4 regions of the Nonomuraea sp. NPDC003727 genome follow, and region 4 is predicted to be linked to each of the others. Evidence: riboswitches for the same ligand, from Rfam matches in the RefSeq annotation. Region 4 holds a riboswitch; each other region holds the start of a gene.
What was found. Region 4 has a riboswitch for cyclic di-AMP ahead of ACWDLG_RS08530 (hypothetical protein). Riboswitches for the same ligand answer to the same signal wherever they lie in the genome.
Positions count from the first base shown of each region.

Region 1: linked by a shared signal. The riboswitch ahead of ACWDLG_RS14055 (coiled-coil domain-containing protein) and the one ahead of ACWDLG_RS08530 (hypothetical protein) in region 4 are both predicted to bind cyclic di-AMP.
Region 2: linked by a shared signal. The riboswitch ahead of ACWDLG_RS18430 (C40 family peptidase) and the one ahead of ACWDLG_RS08530 (hypothetical protein) in region 4 are both predicted to bind cyclic di-AMP.
Region 3: linked by a shared signal. The riboswitch ahead of ACWDLG_RS42420 (CHAP domain-containing protein) and the one ahead of ACWDLG_RS08530 (hypothetical protein) in region 4 are both predicted to bind cyclic di-AMP.

Region 1 is NZ_JBSFNE010000004.1:509,857-513,839, forward strand. Features, by position in the region: gene katG (catalase/peroxidase HPI) at 1-1,310, shown strand, start outside; gene ACWDLG_RS14055 (coiled-coil domain-containing protein) at 1,392-2,345, opposite strand; cyclic di-AMP (ydaO/yuaA leader) riboswitch at 2,349-2,485, opposite strand; gene galT (galactose-1-phosphate uridylyltransferase) at 2,552-3,613, opposite strand; gene ACWDLG_RS14065 (DeoR/GlpR family DNA-binding transcription regulator) at 3,610-3,983, opposite strand, start outside.
Region 2 is NZ_JBSFNE010000006.1:430,071-434,053, reverse strand. Features, by position in the region: gene ACWDLG_RS18440 (NlpC/P60 family protein) at 1-421, shown strand, start outside; gene ACWDLG_RS18435 (LysR family transcriptional regulator) at 385-1,314, opposite strand; cyclic di-AMP (ydaO/yuaA leader) riboswitch at 1,656-1,798, shown strand; gene ACWDLG_RS18430 (C40 family peptidase) at 1,872-2,432, shown strand; gene ACWDLG_RS18425 (hypothetical protein) at 2,550-3,365, shown strand; gene ACWDLG_RS18420 (M48 family metallopeptidase) at 3,362-3,983, shown strand, end outside.
Region 3 is NZ_JBSFNE010000032.1:57,649-61,631, forward strand. Features, by position in the region: gene ACWDLG_RS42400 (hypothetical protein) at 1-162, opposite strand, end outside; gene ACWDLG_RS42405 (aldo/keto reductase) at 232-1,056, shown strand; gene ACWDLG_RS42410 (Gfo/Idh/MocA family protein) at 1,148-2,107, shown strand; gene ACWDLG_RS42415 (SEL1-like repeat protein) at 2,088-2,528, opposite strand; cyclic di-AMP (ydaO/yuaA leader) riboswitch at 2,659-2,793, shown strand; gene ACWDLG_RS42420 (CHAP domain-containing protein) at 2,809-3,510, shown strand; gene ACWDLG_RS42425 (RNA 2'-phosphotransferase) at 3,742-3,983, opposite strand, start outside.
Region 4 is NZ_JBSFNE010000002.1:694,992-698,974, forward strand. Features, by position in the region: gene ACWDLG_RS08520 (hypothetical protein) at 1-203, shown strand, start outside; gene ACWDLG_RS08525 (alpha/beta hydrolase) at 160-1,032, opposite strand; gene ACWDLG_RS08530 (hypothetical protein) at 1,078-1,947, opposite strand; cyclic di-AMP (ydaO/yuaA leader) riboswitch at 2,108-2,242, opposite strand; gene ACWDLG_RS08535 (hypothetical protein) at 2,568-2,939, opposite strand; gene ACWDLG_RS08540 (roadblock/LC7 domain-containing protein) at 2,964-3,335, opposite strand; gene ACWDLG_RS08545 (DUF4388 domain-containing protein) at 3,365-3,983, opposite strand, start outside.

The sequences.
Region 1 (3,983 bases), on a different contig from region 4:
TGAGCAGCTACGGCACCGGCAAGGGCGGTGACACGATCACCAGCGGTCTCGAGGTGACGTGGTCCGACCGGCCGACGCAGTGGAGCAACCGTTACTTCGAGATCCTCTTCGGCCACGAGTGGGAGCTCACCACGAGCCCCGGCGGCGCGAAGCAGTGGGTCGCGAAGGACGCCGAGGCGTTCATCCCGGACGCTCACGACCCGTCGAGGAAGCACAAGCCGACGATGCTCACGACCGACCTGTCGCTGCGCGTCGACCCGACGTACCAGAAGATCTCCCTCCACTTCCTGGAGAACCCCGACGAGCTCGCGTCGGCCTTCGCCAAGGCCTGGTACAAGCTGCTGCACCGCGACATGGGTCCGGTCAGCCGCTTCCTCGGACCGTGGGTCGCCGAGCCCCAGCTGTGGCAGGATCCGGTGCCGGCGGTCGACCACGAACTCGTGGGCGACGCCGACGTCGCCTCCCTCAAGGCGAAGATCCTGGAGTCCGGCCTCACGACCGCTCAACTGGTCTCCACCGCCTGGGCCGCCGCAGCGAGCTTCCGGTCCACCGACAAGCGCGGCGGCGCAAACGGCGCCCGGCTCCGTCTCGAGCCGCAGCGCAGCTGGGAGGTCAACCAGCCCGAGCAGCTCACGACGGTCCTGGACACCCTCGAGGGCATCCGGCGCGAGTTCAACGAGGCCGGCGGCGCGAAGATCTCGCTCGCCGACCTGATCGTGCTGGCCGGCTCGGCCGCCGTCGAGAGGGCAGCGGGCGAGGCCGGCGTGGCGGTGACGGTGCCGTTCCGCCCAGGCCGTACCGACGCCACTCAGGAGCAGACCGACGTCGAGTCCTTCCGGGTCCTGGAGCCGCGGGCCGACGGGTTCCGCAACTACCTGCGTTCCGACGAGAAGACGCAACCGGAGGTGCTGCTCGTCGATCGTGCCTACATGCTCAACCTGACTCCGCCCGAGATGACCGTCCTCATCGGCGGCCTGCGTTCCCTCGGAGCCAACGTCGGCGGTACCCGGCACGGCGTCCTCACCGACCGGCCCGGTGTGCTCACCGCCGACTTCTTCACCAACCTGCTCTCCCCGGGCACCCGGTGGAAGGCATCGGACTCCGAGGAGCATCTGTACGAGATCCGCGACGTGGTCACCGATGAGGTGAAGTGGACCGCCACCGCGGTCGACCTCATCTTCGGCTCCAACTCCCAGCTACGGGCCCTCGCGGAGGTCTACGCCAGCCAGGACGCCCGCGACAAGTTCGTGACCGACTTCGTCGCGGCCTGGACCAAGGTCATGGAACTCGACCGGTTCGACCTCGCCTGACCCGTGAACGCCCCCGCCGCCGAGGACGGCGGCGGGGGCGGCGGAGGCGTATCGGTCCAGGCGGCTCGCCATCGCCTGCTTTCAGTTCATCGAGACGTGGACGTGGTCGTAGTGGTTCTCGGTGATGCTGCCGCGGTCGGACATCGGCCGCCAGCCGCTGCCGCTGTTGATCCGCTGCCGCCAGATCACGTACTTGACGCCCAGGCGGGTCTGGTTCTTCACCGCCCACGCCGCGATCTGGTCGCCCAGCGTCCGGTTGACGGCCGCGGGCATGGAGCCGCCCGAGCTCATCATGAAGTCGCAGGCCCTTCCGAGGGGGTGTTCCCCGCTGCTGCCCGACCGGTAGCAGCCCACCTCGAACGGCAGCGCGAACGTCTTCTTGATGGTGTCGCGCATGAGCCGGGTGCGCGGGGTGATGTTGTCCGACCCGGCGGGAAGCTCGGGCGCCCAGCTGCCGTCGGCCTTGCGGCCAGGACCGGTCGGCACGAGGGCCTGCAGCTTCTTCTCGATGTCCTTGATCATGCCCTCGGCGGCCTTCCGGTCGCCGGCGACCTGCTCGGTCTCGGTCCTGATCCGGTCGGCGAGCGCGGTGGCCGCGTCGGCGGCCTGCTTCTTGGTGTCGCGCGCCGCGGCGACGTTCTTGACGACCGCGTCCTGCTCGGCGCTCATCTGCTCGAGCAGGGCGGCGGTGTTGAGGTCGGGGGTGAACAGCAGCGTCGGCAGGTCAGGGGTGCTGGCCTGGTAGCGCAGCTCGGTGATCCTCGAGGCCTCCTTCTCGGCCGTGACCAGCGTCTGCTCGGCCGCCGCGAGCTGTTTCCCGGCCGCTTTCGCGTCCTTCTGGGCCTTGGCCAGCGAGACGCGCTTGGCGTTGTAGGTCCGGATCAGCTTGTCGACCCGGGTGTTGAGCTTCTTCAGCTCGGTCCGCAACTGCGGTTCGGACGGCTTGGGGGCAGCCGAGACCGCGGTCGCGGAACCGATCACGAGGGACAGCGCGGCGACAGCACCGCATGCGAAACGGGACGTGGGGGACGCCACGAACGATCCTCTCCGTCTGCCGGCCGGGTTAGCTGACGGGTTCGGGCGGGAGAAGCCCTACCACACGCGTGGATTCACCCCAGGTTCTCGATGGGTCCCCGGCTCCGGGCAACGCGCCCAGGATTAGGCATGTGACGGCTGTGAAAGCCGACGAATCGGGATATTAGTAGTAAATCCCCCGTAATGCGACCTCAAGCGGACATTAATTAGTGATCTACTTGTGATCGAAGCAGCCGCGCCGCGTCCTCGGGCAGAACGTCGTTGACGAAGGCGCCCATCGCCGACTCCGAGCCCGCCAGGTACTTCAGCTTCTCCGGCGCCCTGCGGATGCTGAACAGCTCCATGTGCAGGTAGGCCAGGTCGCGGCCGTGCCGTACGGGGGCCTGGTGCCAGGCGGCCACGTACGGCATGACCACCCCGAACAGCCCGTCGAGCGCCTTCAGCACGCGGGTGTAGACGGGGCCGAAGGCGGCGCGCTCCTCCTGGGTGAGCGCCGCCAGGTCCGGAACCTGGCGGTGCGGGTAGAGGTGCACCTCGAACGGGTAGCGGGCGGCGGCCGGCACGAACGCGGTCCACAGCTCGTTGGCGGCCACCACACGCTCGCCCGCCCGCTCGGCGGCCAGCACGTCGGCGAACAGGTTCGGCCGCTTGGCCGCGGCCGCCAGGTGCAGGCGGGTGCGCGGGGTGACGTAGGGGTAGGCGTAGATCTGGCCGTGCGGGTGCGCCAGCGTGATGCCGATCTCGGCGCCCCTGTTCTCGAAGCAGAACACCTGCTCCACGCCCGGGATCGCCGACAGCTCGGCCGTGCGGTCGGCCCAGGCCTCCATCACCAGCTCCACCTGCTCGTCGGACAGCGCCGAGAAGGAGGAGTCGTGGTCGGAGGTGAAGCAGACGACCTCGCAGCGCCCGACCCCCGGCCGCACCTCGCTCAGCCCGCCGGGGGCGGTGTAGGTGCCCAGGTTGGTGGAGAAGCTGGGAAAGCGGTTCTCGAAGACGGCGACGTCGTAGTCGGCGGCCGGGATCTCGGTCGGCTTGCCGGGCCTGGTCGGGCACAGCGGGCACTCGTCGGCCGGCGGCAGGAAGGTGCGGGTCTGCCGGTGACCCGCCATCGCCACCCACTCCTCGGTGAGCGGGTCGTAGCGCAGTTCGGAGGCCGCGGGCCTGGGCGGCAGCTCGCGCTCGTCGATCGCGCTCCGGTCGGCGTCGTCGCGCCGGTCGAAGTAGATCAACTCTCGGCCGTCGGCCATGTGCGCGATGGTGCGCTTCACTTGATGTCCTCCGCGATGATCAGTTCTCCCGCCCGCTCGGCCAGCTCCGCGCGCGCCTCGTCCGGCAGGGCCGCGTCGCTGATGACGACGTCGGCCTCCGACAGCTCCGCGATCGTGCTGATGCCGACCGTGCCCCACTTGGTGTGGTCGGCCGGGACCACCAGGCGATGTGCCGAGGCGACCAGTTCCCTGTCGGTCTCCGACTCCAGCAGGTTGGGGGTGGTGAAACCGGCCTTGGTGCTCATGCCGTGCACGCCCAGGAACAGCGTGTCGACGTGGAGCCGCCTGATGGCCGCGACGGCGACCGGGCCGACCAGGGCGTCGGACGGCGTGCGGACGCCGCCGGTGAGCACCACCGTGCGGTCGGCGC
Region 2 (3,983 bases), on a different contig from region 4:
CAGGCTCGGCGCCTACCGGGTGGGCAACCCCAACAGCACCGGCCTCAAGTACACCGGCTCGGCCTCCGGCAACGCCGCCGCCGTGCTGAGCTTCGCCTACGCGCAGATCGGCAAGCCGTACCAGTACGGCGGGACGGGCCCGGGCGGCTGGGACTGCTCGGGACTGACCCAGGCCTCGTGGCGGGCCGCCGGCGTGTCGCTGCCGCGCACCACCTGGGAGCAGTGGGCCTGGGGTGCCAAGCGCAGGGTCTCTCTCGACAAGCTGCAGCCCGGCGACCTCATCTTCAGCTCAGGGCTCGGGCACGTGAGCATCTACGCCGGCGGCGGCAAGATCGTGCACGCCCCCCAGACGGGTGACGTGGTGAAGGTCGCCAGCCTGTCCTCCTACGGCGGGCGGCTGGTCGGCGCCATCCGGCCGTAGGTCTCGCTCAGCTCGCGCAGCACCCGCAGGTAGGCGCTCACCGCGGGCGGGCGGCCCGGCGCCGGCAGGACGGCGGCGCTGATCCGCCTGGCGGGCAGTCGCGGCGCGGGCTCGACCAGCCGGATGCCGGAGCGCACGGCCATGCCCGCGATCGACGGGTGGAGCATCACGCCCACGCCCGCCGCCACCAGGCCCTGGCGGCCGTTCCAGTCGTCGCACAGGTGGGCGATCCTCGGCGCGCGTCCCATCGCGGCCCGCAGCTGCGCGACGGGGGCCAGGCCGTCGGGGTGCGTGCCGTCGATCCAGGGCTCGGCGGCGAGGTCGGCCAGCCGTACCCGCTCTCCGGCCGCCAGCGGATGCCCGGCCGGCAGGGCGACCAGCAGCTCGTCGTCGAACAGGTCGAGCACTTCCAGCCCCGGGTCGGGGACGGGATCCCACGAGGTCAGCAGGGCGACGTCGGTGGCGCCCTCCGCCAGGCCGGCGGTGACGGGGCACGCGACGTCAGGGCCGCCGACCTTGAGGGAGAGCTCGACGCCGGGGTGGTCGGCGGCGAAGCGGCGGAAGCTCTCGGGCACGAACCTGGTGGCCGCGCTCGGGAAGGCGGTGACCCTGACCCGGCCGGTGTCGGCCGTGGCGAAGGCGCGCAGCCTGGTCTCGAACAGGCTCATGCCGTCGAGCACGGCCATGGCCTGCTCGATCGCCGCCCGGCCCGCCTCCGTCGGCTGGACGCCCCTCGGGCGGCGGTGGAAGAGCGTGACGCCGGTGTGGCGTTCGAGCATGGCGATCTGCCGCGAGACGGCCGGCTGGGTCATGGAGAGCACCTCGGCCGCTCCGGAGAACGAGCCGCGCCGTCCGACCTCCACCAGGACGCGTAGCGACCACCCATCAAGCATGCGCCGAGTGTATGTCGCAGGGATTAAGCCTTAATTCTCCTTATACCGGGAGTGTGAGGAAAGTAACGGATGCGATCTGACAGGTCGCCACAGAAGCAACTGTGAGCAGGGTCACATCCGGATAACGAAACCCGGTGTAGAGCAGCGACTCCTCTTCTGACAAGAACCAGTCGGTGATCTTGACAGCTTTGCCCGGCCTTTGCCTGGCCTTGGGGTGCCGGGTACGTTCTCGCATCGCGGCGACCAAGCCATGGCGCCGGAACCGCTCACCGGCCCCGCAACGGCCGGTGCACGCATAAAGATCCGCTGGTCGCCGCGCCGTAACCCCAGACAGGCGTGCGCGGGTCGACCCGCCGAGTCCGTGCGGCATGGAGCACGGAGCCGGGGACCCACGTTCCTGGGGTGAATCCGGCCTGCGGGCCGGAAGGGCGACTTCCCCGCCCGAACCCGTCAGCTAACCCGGTAGGCATTGGTGGAAGTCCCAAGGAGACATTCTGTCTACCCCCTCTAGCACAACCCGTCTGTCCTGTCTTGCCCTCAGCGGCGTCGTGGTGGCGATGGGAGGGATCGTCCTCCACGCACCCGCGGCGCAGGCGACAGTGACCCCGGCGACAGCGGCCCCCGCGACCACCACCCTGGTGACCCCGGTGACCACCACCCTGGCGACGACGACGACCGTGAAGACGGCGCCGGCCGTACAGGCGGGCGCGGCGTCGACGGCCGCGGCGACACGGCAGGCCAAGGCGGCTCGACAGCGGCTGAAGGCGGCCAAGGCCGTCGCCACCGCCAAGAAGCAGATCGGCGACCCCTACCGCTTCGGCGGCACAGGACCCGGCGCCTTCGACTGCTCGGGACTGGTCCAGTACTCCTGGGCCAAGGCCGGCATCAAGATCCCCCGCGTCACGTACAGCCAGTACGCGCGCATCAAGAAGAAGGTCAGGTGGAGCGATCTCAAGCCTGGTGACCTGATGTTCTTCCGCGGGAAGGGCCACGTCGGCATGTACGTCGGCAAGGGCCGGATGGTCCACTCGCCGAGCACGGGCAAGACCGTGCGGATCGAGAAGCTCGGCGGCTGGCGCAAGGCGTCCTTCGCCGGCGCGGTCCGCCCCGGCGCGTAACCCCCGGCCGCCGGACGCCCGAAACTCCGGCGCGTAGCCCCCGGCCGCCGGACAGGCCTAAGCCCCGTCCATCCCCCTCGGACGGGGCTTCGGCCTGTCCGGGCTAGCATCACAGCCGTGGTGACCCGCAGAACCCTGCTGGCGGCCGCGCTGGCCGGACCGGCGATCTGCACGGTGGCCGGGTCCGCGGGACGCCGCCTGCCGCCCGAGGCCCGCGCGCTCGGCGAATCAGGCGTCGTCGTCGCCTACGGCGCGCGCTCGCTCGTCGTCGGGCACCACACCGCCGCCGCCCTCCTGCGCGACCTGGCCACGCGGGCCGACGTGGCGGCCCTCACCGTCTCGGCGGTCCTGCGGCGCGCCGTACGGCCACGGGTCGTGGTGCCCAGGACCACCGCGGAGGCGGCCGCCCTCGCGGGCACGGGCCCCGTCGTGGGGCTGGCCGCGCTGGCCTCGGCGGGACAGGTGATCGTCCTGCCCGGCGCCTTCGCGCGCCTCACACCCGTGGGCCGCGACGTCGTCCTCACCCACGAGCTGACCCACGTGGCCGCCGGAACGGAAGGGCGGCCCGTGTGGCTGCGGGAAGGGTTCGCCGACTACGTCGGCTACCTGCGCTCGGGACTCGCGACGCGGGTGGCGGCCGCGGAACTGGCGGCCGAGGCGCGCGCGGGACGGCTGCCCGGCGCGCTGCCCGCCGACGCCGCCTTCGCGCCGGGCACGCCCCGGCTCGCGCAGGTCTACCAGGAGTCATGGCTGGCCTGCCGCCTGATCGCCGCCAGGTACGGCGAGCGGGCGCTGGCCGACCTCTACCAGCGGGCCGCCGGAATGCGGCTCGGCCAGGCGCTCGAGCCGCTGGGCCTGTCGGTCCGCGCGCTCGTCGCGCACTGGCGGGAGTATGTCCGCAACGAGCTGACAGGCGCGGAGGGAGACGGATGAGGCGGCTGGACCGGCAGGCGGGCATCGCGTTGACGGTGCTCGGGGTGGCCATCCTGGTGGTCGTGGTGCTCACCACGCCGTGGGACGTCATGGCGGGGGCGCCCACGGTGCCGCCCGACCCCGCACAGGACTTCACCTCCGCCCAGATCGCCCGCTCCCGCGCCTTCGACGCGGCCACGAGCGTGCCCTCCTACCTGTCGCTCGGCCTGACCGTCGTGTTCGCCGGCCTGCTCGTGGCCACCCCCCTCGGCGCGCGGCTGCTGCGCGGGCTGAGGGGACCGTGGTGGCTGCGGGTCGTCCTCGGCGTCGTCGTGCTGACCGCCGTCGTCGAGGTGCTGCGCTGGCCGCTGGGCATGTGGTTCGAGACCGAGCTGCGCGCCTTCGGGCTGTCCACCCAGAACTGGTGGAGCTGGACGGGCGACCGGCTCAAGTCCATCGGCGTGCGCGTCGCGCTGCTGTCGGTCATGGTGCTCGCGATCGTCGGCCTGGCCAGGCGCTTCAGGCGGTGGTGGGTGCCCGTGGCGGCCGGCGCGTTCGTGCTGACGGTGGGCGCCTCCTTCGTCTACCCCGTCGTGTTCGAGCCGATCTTCAACGACTTCGCCCCGATGCCCGCGGGAG
Region 3 (3,983 bases), on a different contig from region 4:
GTCGAGCCTGAGCAGTTCCCGCCTGGTGGTGGCCAGCGGGCGCAGCCCGGCGCGCGGCACCACCAGCGTCCGGTCTCCCAGCAGCCCGGCGTGGTGGGCCTCGACGGCGCAGAGCATCTGAAGTGGCGACTCCACCCAGGCCACGGATTCCTGTTCGTTCACGACACGCGCCACGGTAGGACGCCCACTCGAAGTGCCAGCCAACGCGACGTTAACAATGGAGAGATGAACATGAACTCGCTGCTGCTCAACACCGACGGCGTGCAGATACCGCAACTCGGCTTCGGCGTCTGGCAGGTTCCCGACGACGAGGCGGAGCGGGCCGTGTCCTTCGCCATCGAGGCCGGCTACACCAGCATCGACACCGCCAGGCTCTACTTCAACGAGGAGGGCGTGGGCCGGGCGATCGCCCGCGCGGACGTTCCGCGCGAGAAGCTGTTCATCACCACCAAGCTGTGGAACGACGACCACGACAGGGCCGAGGCGGCCTTCGAGGCGAGCCTGTCCCGGCTGGGGCTCGACCAGCTCGACCTCTACCTCATCCACTGGCCCGTCCCCGCGCAGGACAAGTACGTCCAGGCGTGGAAGTCGATGGAGCGGCTCTACAAGGACGGCAGGGTGCGTGCGATCGGCGTGTCGAACTTCACGATCGCCCACCTCGAGCGGCTCATGAACGAGACCGAGATCGTCCCCTCGATCAACCAGATCGAGCTGCACCCCCGCTTCCCCCAGCCGGAGCTGCGCGCCTTCCACGAGGCCAACGGCATCCTGACCGAGGCGTGGAGCCCGCTCGGGCAGGGCAGGGGGCTGCTCGACGATCCGGCGCTGGCCACGCTGGGCCGCAAGCACGGCAAGTCGCCCGCGCAGGTCGTGCTGCGCTGGCACGTCCAGCTCGGCAACGTGGTGATCCCCAAATCGGTCACCCCTTCGCGGATCAGGGAGAACATCGACGTGTTCGACTTCACCCTCGACCCGGAGGACATGGCGGCGATCGGCGCGCTGAACACCGGCACGCGCCTCGGTCCCGACCCCGCCACGTTCAACTGGATGGGCTGACATGACCGAACGGGCACGGCCCGCGCCGCCGGCGCGGGCCGTTCGCATGTCCGAGATAAGGGAGGATTGATCGCGGAAAGGGAGGTTCGTCATGCGTGAGTTAGCGTGGGGCATCGCGGCCACGGGCGGGATCGCCAGGACGGTCGGCGCGGTGATCGCCGCGGAGCCCGGCATGCGGGTGGCCGCGGTCGGCTCCCGCGACCAGGGCAGGGCCGCGGAGCTGGCGGCGGAGCTCGGCGCGGACGCGGCCTACGGCTCCTACGCCCAGCTGTGCCAGGACCCCGCCGTCGACGTGATCTACGTGGCCACCCCGCACGCCCAGCATCTGGAGGTGGCCGAGGCGGCCATCGCGGCGGGCAAGGCCGTGCTGTGTGAGAAACCTCTCGCCGCGAGCGTGGCCGACGCCGAGCGGATGGTGAAGCTGGCCAGGCAGGCGGGCGTGTTCCTGATGGAAGCGATGTGGATGCGCTTCAATCCCCTGATCAGGGCGCTGCTGACGGAGGAGAGGTTCGGGGAGCTGCGCTCGGTGCAGGCCTCGTTCGGCTTCGTCCAGCCTTACGCGGCCGAGCACCGGCTCTGGAACCCCGCGCTCGGCGGCGGGGTGCTGCTCGACCTGGGGATCTACCCGTTCGGGCTGGCGCAGCTGCTGCTCGGCGAGCCGGCTGAGACGCATCTCACCGGATCGCTCGGCCCCTCCGGCGTGGACGCCGAGGTGGCGGCGCTGCTCACCTACGCGGGCGGCACCAGGGCGCTGGTCGAAACCTCGCTGCTCAGCCCGCTGGCCAACACCGCGACCGTGGTGGGCACGGGGCTGCGGGCCGACATCGCCGCGCCGTTCTGGGCGCCGCGGCGCATCGTGCTGTCGGGGCCGGGCGTGGATCCGGAGGAGCTCGTCCTGGACCCCGCCATGAACGGCTACGCCGAGGAGGTGCGCGAGGTGCGCGCCGCGCTGGCCGAGGGCAGGACGGAGAGCTCTGTCATGCCGCTGGACGAGAGCCTGGCGATGATGCGGATGCTGGAGGACGCCAGGGTCAGGCTAGGCGCTCGGTAGCGCGGGCCGCCGCCTCGGCGTGGCCGGAGCCCGCGGCCGCCCGGAAGTGGGCGCGGGCCCGGTCGGGGCGGCCCTCCCTGCCCTCCAGCAGGCCGAGGTTGAACATGGCGCGCGGCGCGGCCTCCTCGTGGCCGGTTTCGATGGCCCTGGCGTACCAGCGCCGGGCCGCGTCGGTGTTGCCGCAGCAGTCCTCCAGGACGCCGAGGTTGAACATCGCCCTGGGTGTGCCGGCCCTGCCGTACCAGTGGCGGGCCGCGTCGAGGTGGCCGCTCTCGTCCTCGATCAGCGCGAGGTTGAAGGCCGCCCGCTGGACGGCGGCCGGATGGCCCGATGCGATCGCCAGGAGATACCATCGCCGGGCTTCGTCCGGACGGTGTCCGTCTTCCCGCAGCCCCCTGTTGAACAGGTCCTGTGGCGACATGACCTGACCGTAAATGATCGCCGGACCTTTATCAATTTGTAAGCTACTTGCCTCGTGTATTACCTTAGGCTCACTCAAGGCATAAACCGGGCATTCCGGACATTGCCTGTCATTGCAATCATCACAGGTTCGCCTGTGACCGCTGAATCCGCACCTTGCGGAACCGGGGACCCACTTCCTCTGGGGTGAATCGGCACACCGTGCCGTAGGGCAGCTTCGCGTCCGAACCCGTCAGCTAACCCGGTAAGCGGCAGGAAGCTAGCAAGGAGTTCCCCTTCCCATGGCAAAGCCCAGCCGTAGCCGTGCCCCGAAGCTCACCTACGCGCATGCCGCGCTCGGCGCCGTCGTCATCGCCGGCTCGTTCGTTCCCACCGCCGCCCAGGCCGAGAAGCTCCCGCTGTCCGAGAGCCAGCGGGTAGCCGTCCTCGCCAAGGCGCCCAAGGAGGAGGCCGGCAGGCCCGCCGCCGCCAGACCGGAGGCCAAGGTCATCCCCTCCGCCACCGTCGTTCTCACCGAGGCCAAGAAGCAGGTCGGCGTCAAGGAGAACTCCGCGGGCGGCGGAACCAAGTTCCAGAACTGGTACGTCGGATCGCAGCGCGCCAGGGAGACGGTCGTCAGGGACGGCGGCGACGTCAGCGCGTACGCCAACGCCCCGTGGTGCGCGATGTTCGTCTCGTGGGTCGGTGAGATGACCGGCGCCCGCACGCAGGTCGGCTGGGACGCCTACACGGTGACCCACGCCAAGTGGTTCAAGGCCAACAAGCGCTGGGGCACCGCGCCCAAGCCTGGCGCCGTCGTCTTCTTCGCCTGGGACGGCAGCAAGAGCCTCGACTCCATCGACCACGTCGGCTTCGTCGAGAAGGACAACGGCGACGGCACGATCAGCACGATCGAGGGCAACACCGGCAACGGCGCCGTCGAGCAGCGTGTCCGTCCGAAGTCGCAGGTCGTCGGCTACGGCTACCCCAGCTACGGCGGCTGACGCTTCCCCTTCCCCCGCATTCCCCCCGGCCCTGTCGCCAGGACGGCCACGCGCCGCTCCGGTGACGGGGGCCACCCACGGGCTCGGGCCGGTCCCCTCGGACCGGCCACCCCGTTCCCCCCGCAGTACGTTCCCCCGCAGAACGTTCCCCCGGGCCGCGACGGCGCCGTCTCAGCGCGCGCGCCCTCCGGCCACCCGCAGGACCCTCGTCCATCCCCCTGTCTGCACCGATCAGTCGGGGAACCGCAGGTAAGCAGCCGGCACGGCGTCGGTGAGCCACACCCCGTTGGCGCTGACCACGAACTCGTAACCGGCCGTGTGCATCGCCCGCGCGTCGACGACCAGCACCACCGGGACGCCGCGCCGGGAGCCGACCCGCACCGCCGTCTGCCTGTCGGCCGACAGATGGACGTGCCTCCTGGTCATCGGCAGCAGGCCCGAGCGCCTGATGGCGGCCAGGTTGCGCCCGACGG
Region 4 (3,983 bases):
AACTGGCCAGGCGGCTGGACACCACGGCCTACACGGTGCTGCTCGCCGTACGGGAACTGGCGGCGGCCGACCTGCTCGTCAAGCCCAGGAGGGCGCCCGCGCTGCCCAAGCGGGTCCCCGCGCCGCCCGGCACCGAGATGCGGCACGAACCGGCGGACCTCAGCCTGCTGCGGCGGCTGCGGAGCGCGCTTGAAGATCTGTGATCGCGTCCATGACCTGCTCCCACAGCGGGCGGGGCAGGTCGTGGCCCATGCCCTCGAAGGTCATCAGCCGCGCGCCGGGGATCGCGGCGGCGGTGGCCCGGCCGCCGGAGACCTGGACCAGCGGGTCGGCCTCGCCGTGGACCACCAGGGTGGGCACCCGCACGCCCGCCAACCCCTCGCTACGGTCGCCTGAGGCGAGGATCGCGGCCAGTTGCCTGGTGGTCCCGGCGGGATCGTGGTCGCGGTCGAAGGCCAGGCCCGCCAGCCGGGCGACGCGCTCGCGGTCGAGGGGGTAGCCGGGCGAGCCGATCACCGACCAGACCTCCAGGGCCCGCTCGATCGCGCCCTGCCGGTCGGCGGCGGGCGGGCCGAACAGCGCGGCCATCGCCTCGGGGGTGGGCGGCCCGGCCTCGGGGCTGGGCGTCGACATGATGGAGGTCAGCGTCAGCACCCTGCCGGGGTGCCCGATGGCGAGCGCCTGGGCGATCATGCCGCCCATCGAGATGCCCACCACGTGCGCGGCGGGCCAGCCGAGCGCGTCCATCAGGCCCGCCGCGTCGCCGGCCATGTCGCTCAGCAGGTACGGCGCCGCCGCGCCGGGGGTGAGGTCGGGCACGCCCGCCTCACGGAAGTGGGTGGAGAGCCCCACGTCGCGGTTGTCGAAGCGGACGACGTGGTGGCCCCTCCTGGAGAGCAGTTCGCAGAACTCGTCGTCCCAGTGGACGAGCTGGGAGCCGAGCCCCATGATCAGCAGAAGGGGCCGGTCTTGGGGGTCGCCGATGGGGTCGTAGGCGATGTCGATGCCGTTGGCGCGCGCCATGAGCGTCATGCGAAGCAGAATCTCATTCTGTTTCGCATGACGACAAGGGGGAGATCAGCGGGAGACGACCTTGCGCAGGTGGCCGCGGCCCAGGTAGCCGACGCCGCCGACGAGCGCGAGACCGCCGATGAGGGCCAGCGCGGTGCCGGTGTGGCTGTCGTCCTCGGTCGCGGTCCGGGCGGCGGTGGTGCGCACCGGACCGTCGAAGGAGGCGGGCCTGACCGACGCGGCGGCGGCCGTCGTCCCCTTGGACTCCTGCTCGTCCGCCTCACGGGCGGCGACCAGCTCGGCCTTCTTGGCGGCCTGCGCCTTCTTGGCGGCCTCGGCCTTCTTCTTCTCGGCCAGGGCCAGGTAGTCGACCGGCGGCTTGGCCGGGTTGTGGTCCATACGACCCCACGCGCCGGTGGAGAAGGCGACGGGGTGGTTCTTCTTGCCCACGCCGTCACCCCACTTGGTGATGACGTACTGGACCTTGATGTGGCCCTGACCGCCGTTGCCGTTCACCATCAGCGTGTCGGAGTTGAACTCGCCGCCGGTGAGGTAGGCGAAGGTCTTGGCGTCGAGGTCGAGCATGACGCCGCTGCTGGAGGGCACGCCAGGACCACGGTCACCCACGAAGAAGGGGGCCTTCTTACCCTTGTAGACGACGTAGCCTTCGGTCATGAGGGGCCAGCTCGGGCTGGCTGCCAGGCCCTTGCGCATCGAGATGCCGCTCGCGGGCAGGCCGGTGTCGCCGGCGCGGCCGGAGGAGTCGTCCCAGAAGTAGGAGGCGGTGGTGCCTCCCTGGAGGAGGGTCCGCTGCTGGGTGGTCCGGGCGAGGTCAGGCTCCGTGGGCTCGGCGAGAGCGGCGGCGGCGCCGGAACCGACGGCGAGGGCGGTGGTGACGAGCAGGGCGGAAGCGCGCATGCCAAAGCGGCGGGTCATGAAAGTCCTTTGTGCGAGGGATAGGAAATCCGCGCTCACATGAAGATCAGGCAAAGGCGTAGCCGGGCATGGGCCTAGCAGTCGCTACGCGAAAAGACAGAGCGCGAAAGGAAGCGGGGGGGAAGCGCCGCTCAGTTCGGGGGGCTGTCGTACAAGGGTGGTGTCCTCTCCATCTCGCCTACCGGGTTAGCTGACGGGTTCGGGCGTGGAGATGCCCTACCGGCACGAGGCCGGATTCACCCCAAAGAGATGGGTCCCCGGTTCCCGCAGTCGCGGGATTCGGCGCCGACCGGCCGACTCTTCCCTGGTGAAGAGCACGGTCACCGCTCGGTAACGCAAAGGACTCTATGGGCAAATCACCCCAAAGGCAAAAGCAAACCCATGAATCGGAAAGAGGATCTACCCTTTATCGTCACGATTCAGCAGGCGCGGAGAGCGCGGAAACCCCTGAAAAACAACGGGTTGCGCGGGCGCGGCAGGAAAGCCGATCAAGGGGATAAAAATCATGAAATCGGCAGCGGCGCCGGGGTAAAGCCGGAGTACACACGGCTGAAGAAGGCGCGGGCCGGTCGTACGGCACGCCCCGTGCCCGCCGCGCCGCGGACACGGGGCGTGGTCCGTCAGACCTCGAGCTTCTCCTCGATGCCGCGCAGCTGGTGGCGCGCCAGCGCCAGGTTCGCCCTGGTGCGGTCCAGCGCCAGGTAAAGGAAGAGTCCCTTGCCGCCCCTGCCGGTCATCGGCCTGATGATGTGGTACTGACCGGTCAGCGTGATGAGGATGTCCTCGATGACCTCCTTGAGGCCGAGCGACTCCATCGTGCGCATCTTCGCCTTGACGACCTCGGTGTTGCCCGCGGCGGCCACCTGCAGGTCCAGGTCCTTGGAGCCGCCGAGGGCGCCGAGCGCCATGCCGCTGCCGTAGTCGACCACGACGGCCCCGAGCGCGCCGTCGATCGCCATCATCTCCTTGAGCGAGACGTCCATGCTGGCCATGCGTTTCCTCCGTGTGAATGCGAGTCACTTTCGCGATGCGATGGCGGCGACGCTCGCCGCCGTCTTGCGACCCTCCAGCCGCAGCAGCCCGAGATTGGTGCCGGGCTCGGCCAGGACTGTGAGGACGATCGTGGGGCCGGCCGTGTAGAAGGCGGCGAAGCCCGCGCTGCCCGAGATGAGGGTCTCCTCCAGGGCACCCTTGCCGGCCATGACGGCCATGCGTCTGCTGAGGGCCAGCAGCGCCGCCGACAGCGCGGCGGTCTGCTCGACGTTGCCGCCCGTCAGGTCGCTGGCGATGGTCAGCCCGTCCACGCTGCAGGCGATGCTTCCGCTGACGTCGGGCGTACGCTCGCGCAACAGGATCATCTCCTTCAGCACCTCGTCCCGCAGCTCCACCGGTGGCCTCCTTCTGAGTGAGGGGAACCTCACGACAGCTCCTCCAGCGCCTTCTTCAGCCGCAACAGCAGGTTCACGTCGGTCGGGTCCGCGGTCACCACGGGCCCCAGGGGCAGAGCAGGAGCGTCGGGGTCGTGGCGGGGCCCGGCCTCGGGAACCCGGTCGACCCGTCGCGGCAGCGGCGGCGCCGTACCCTCCGGACGGGTGAGCAGCCCCGCCGCCGCCAGCCGCCGTACGGCCAGCAGCGTCGCGTAGCCGGGCCGGCCGAGCCTCATGGCCAGCTCCAGGGGGGTGGCCGCGCGGTCGGCGTGGACGAGGATCTCCCACTGCAGGTCGCTCAGCACGACACGGTGGCCCGGCGGCCGCCTGACCGGCGCGACCGGGGCGGTGTCCACGTCCGCCGACGGCCAGACGCGCTCCAGCTGGGCCCGCCTCCTGGCGCACTCGCGGACGATCTCCTCGACCTCGAAGAACCAGTGGGAGCCGAGCCAGTGCCGCTCCCCGGGCCGGAACTTGGGCCTGGTCCCGGTGACCGGCAGGAGGAAGTACGCCGCGTCGAGGACCGCGCCGAGCACGCAGTGCTGCAGCTCGCCCTTGGTGAGCATGCCGTAGTCGACCAGGCGCGCGCCGCCCTCGCGCTGGGCCCTG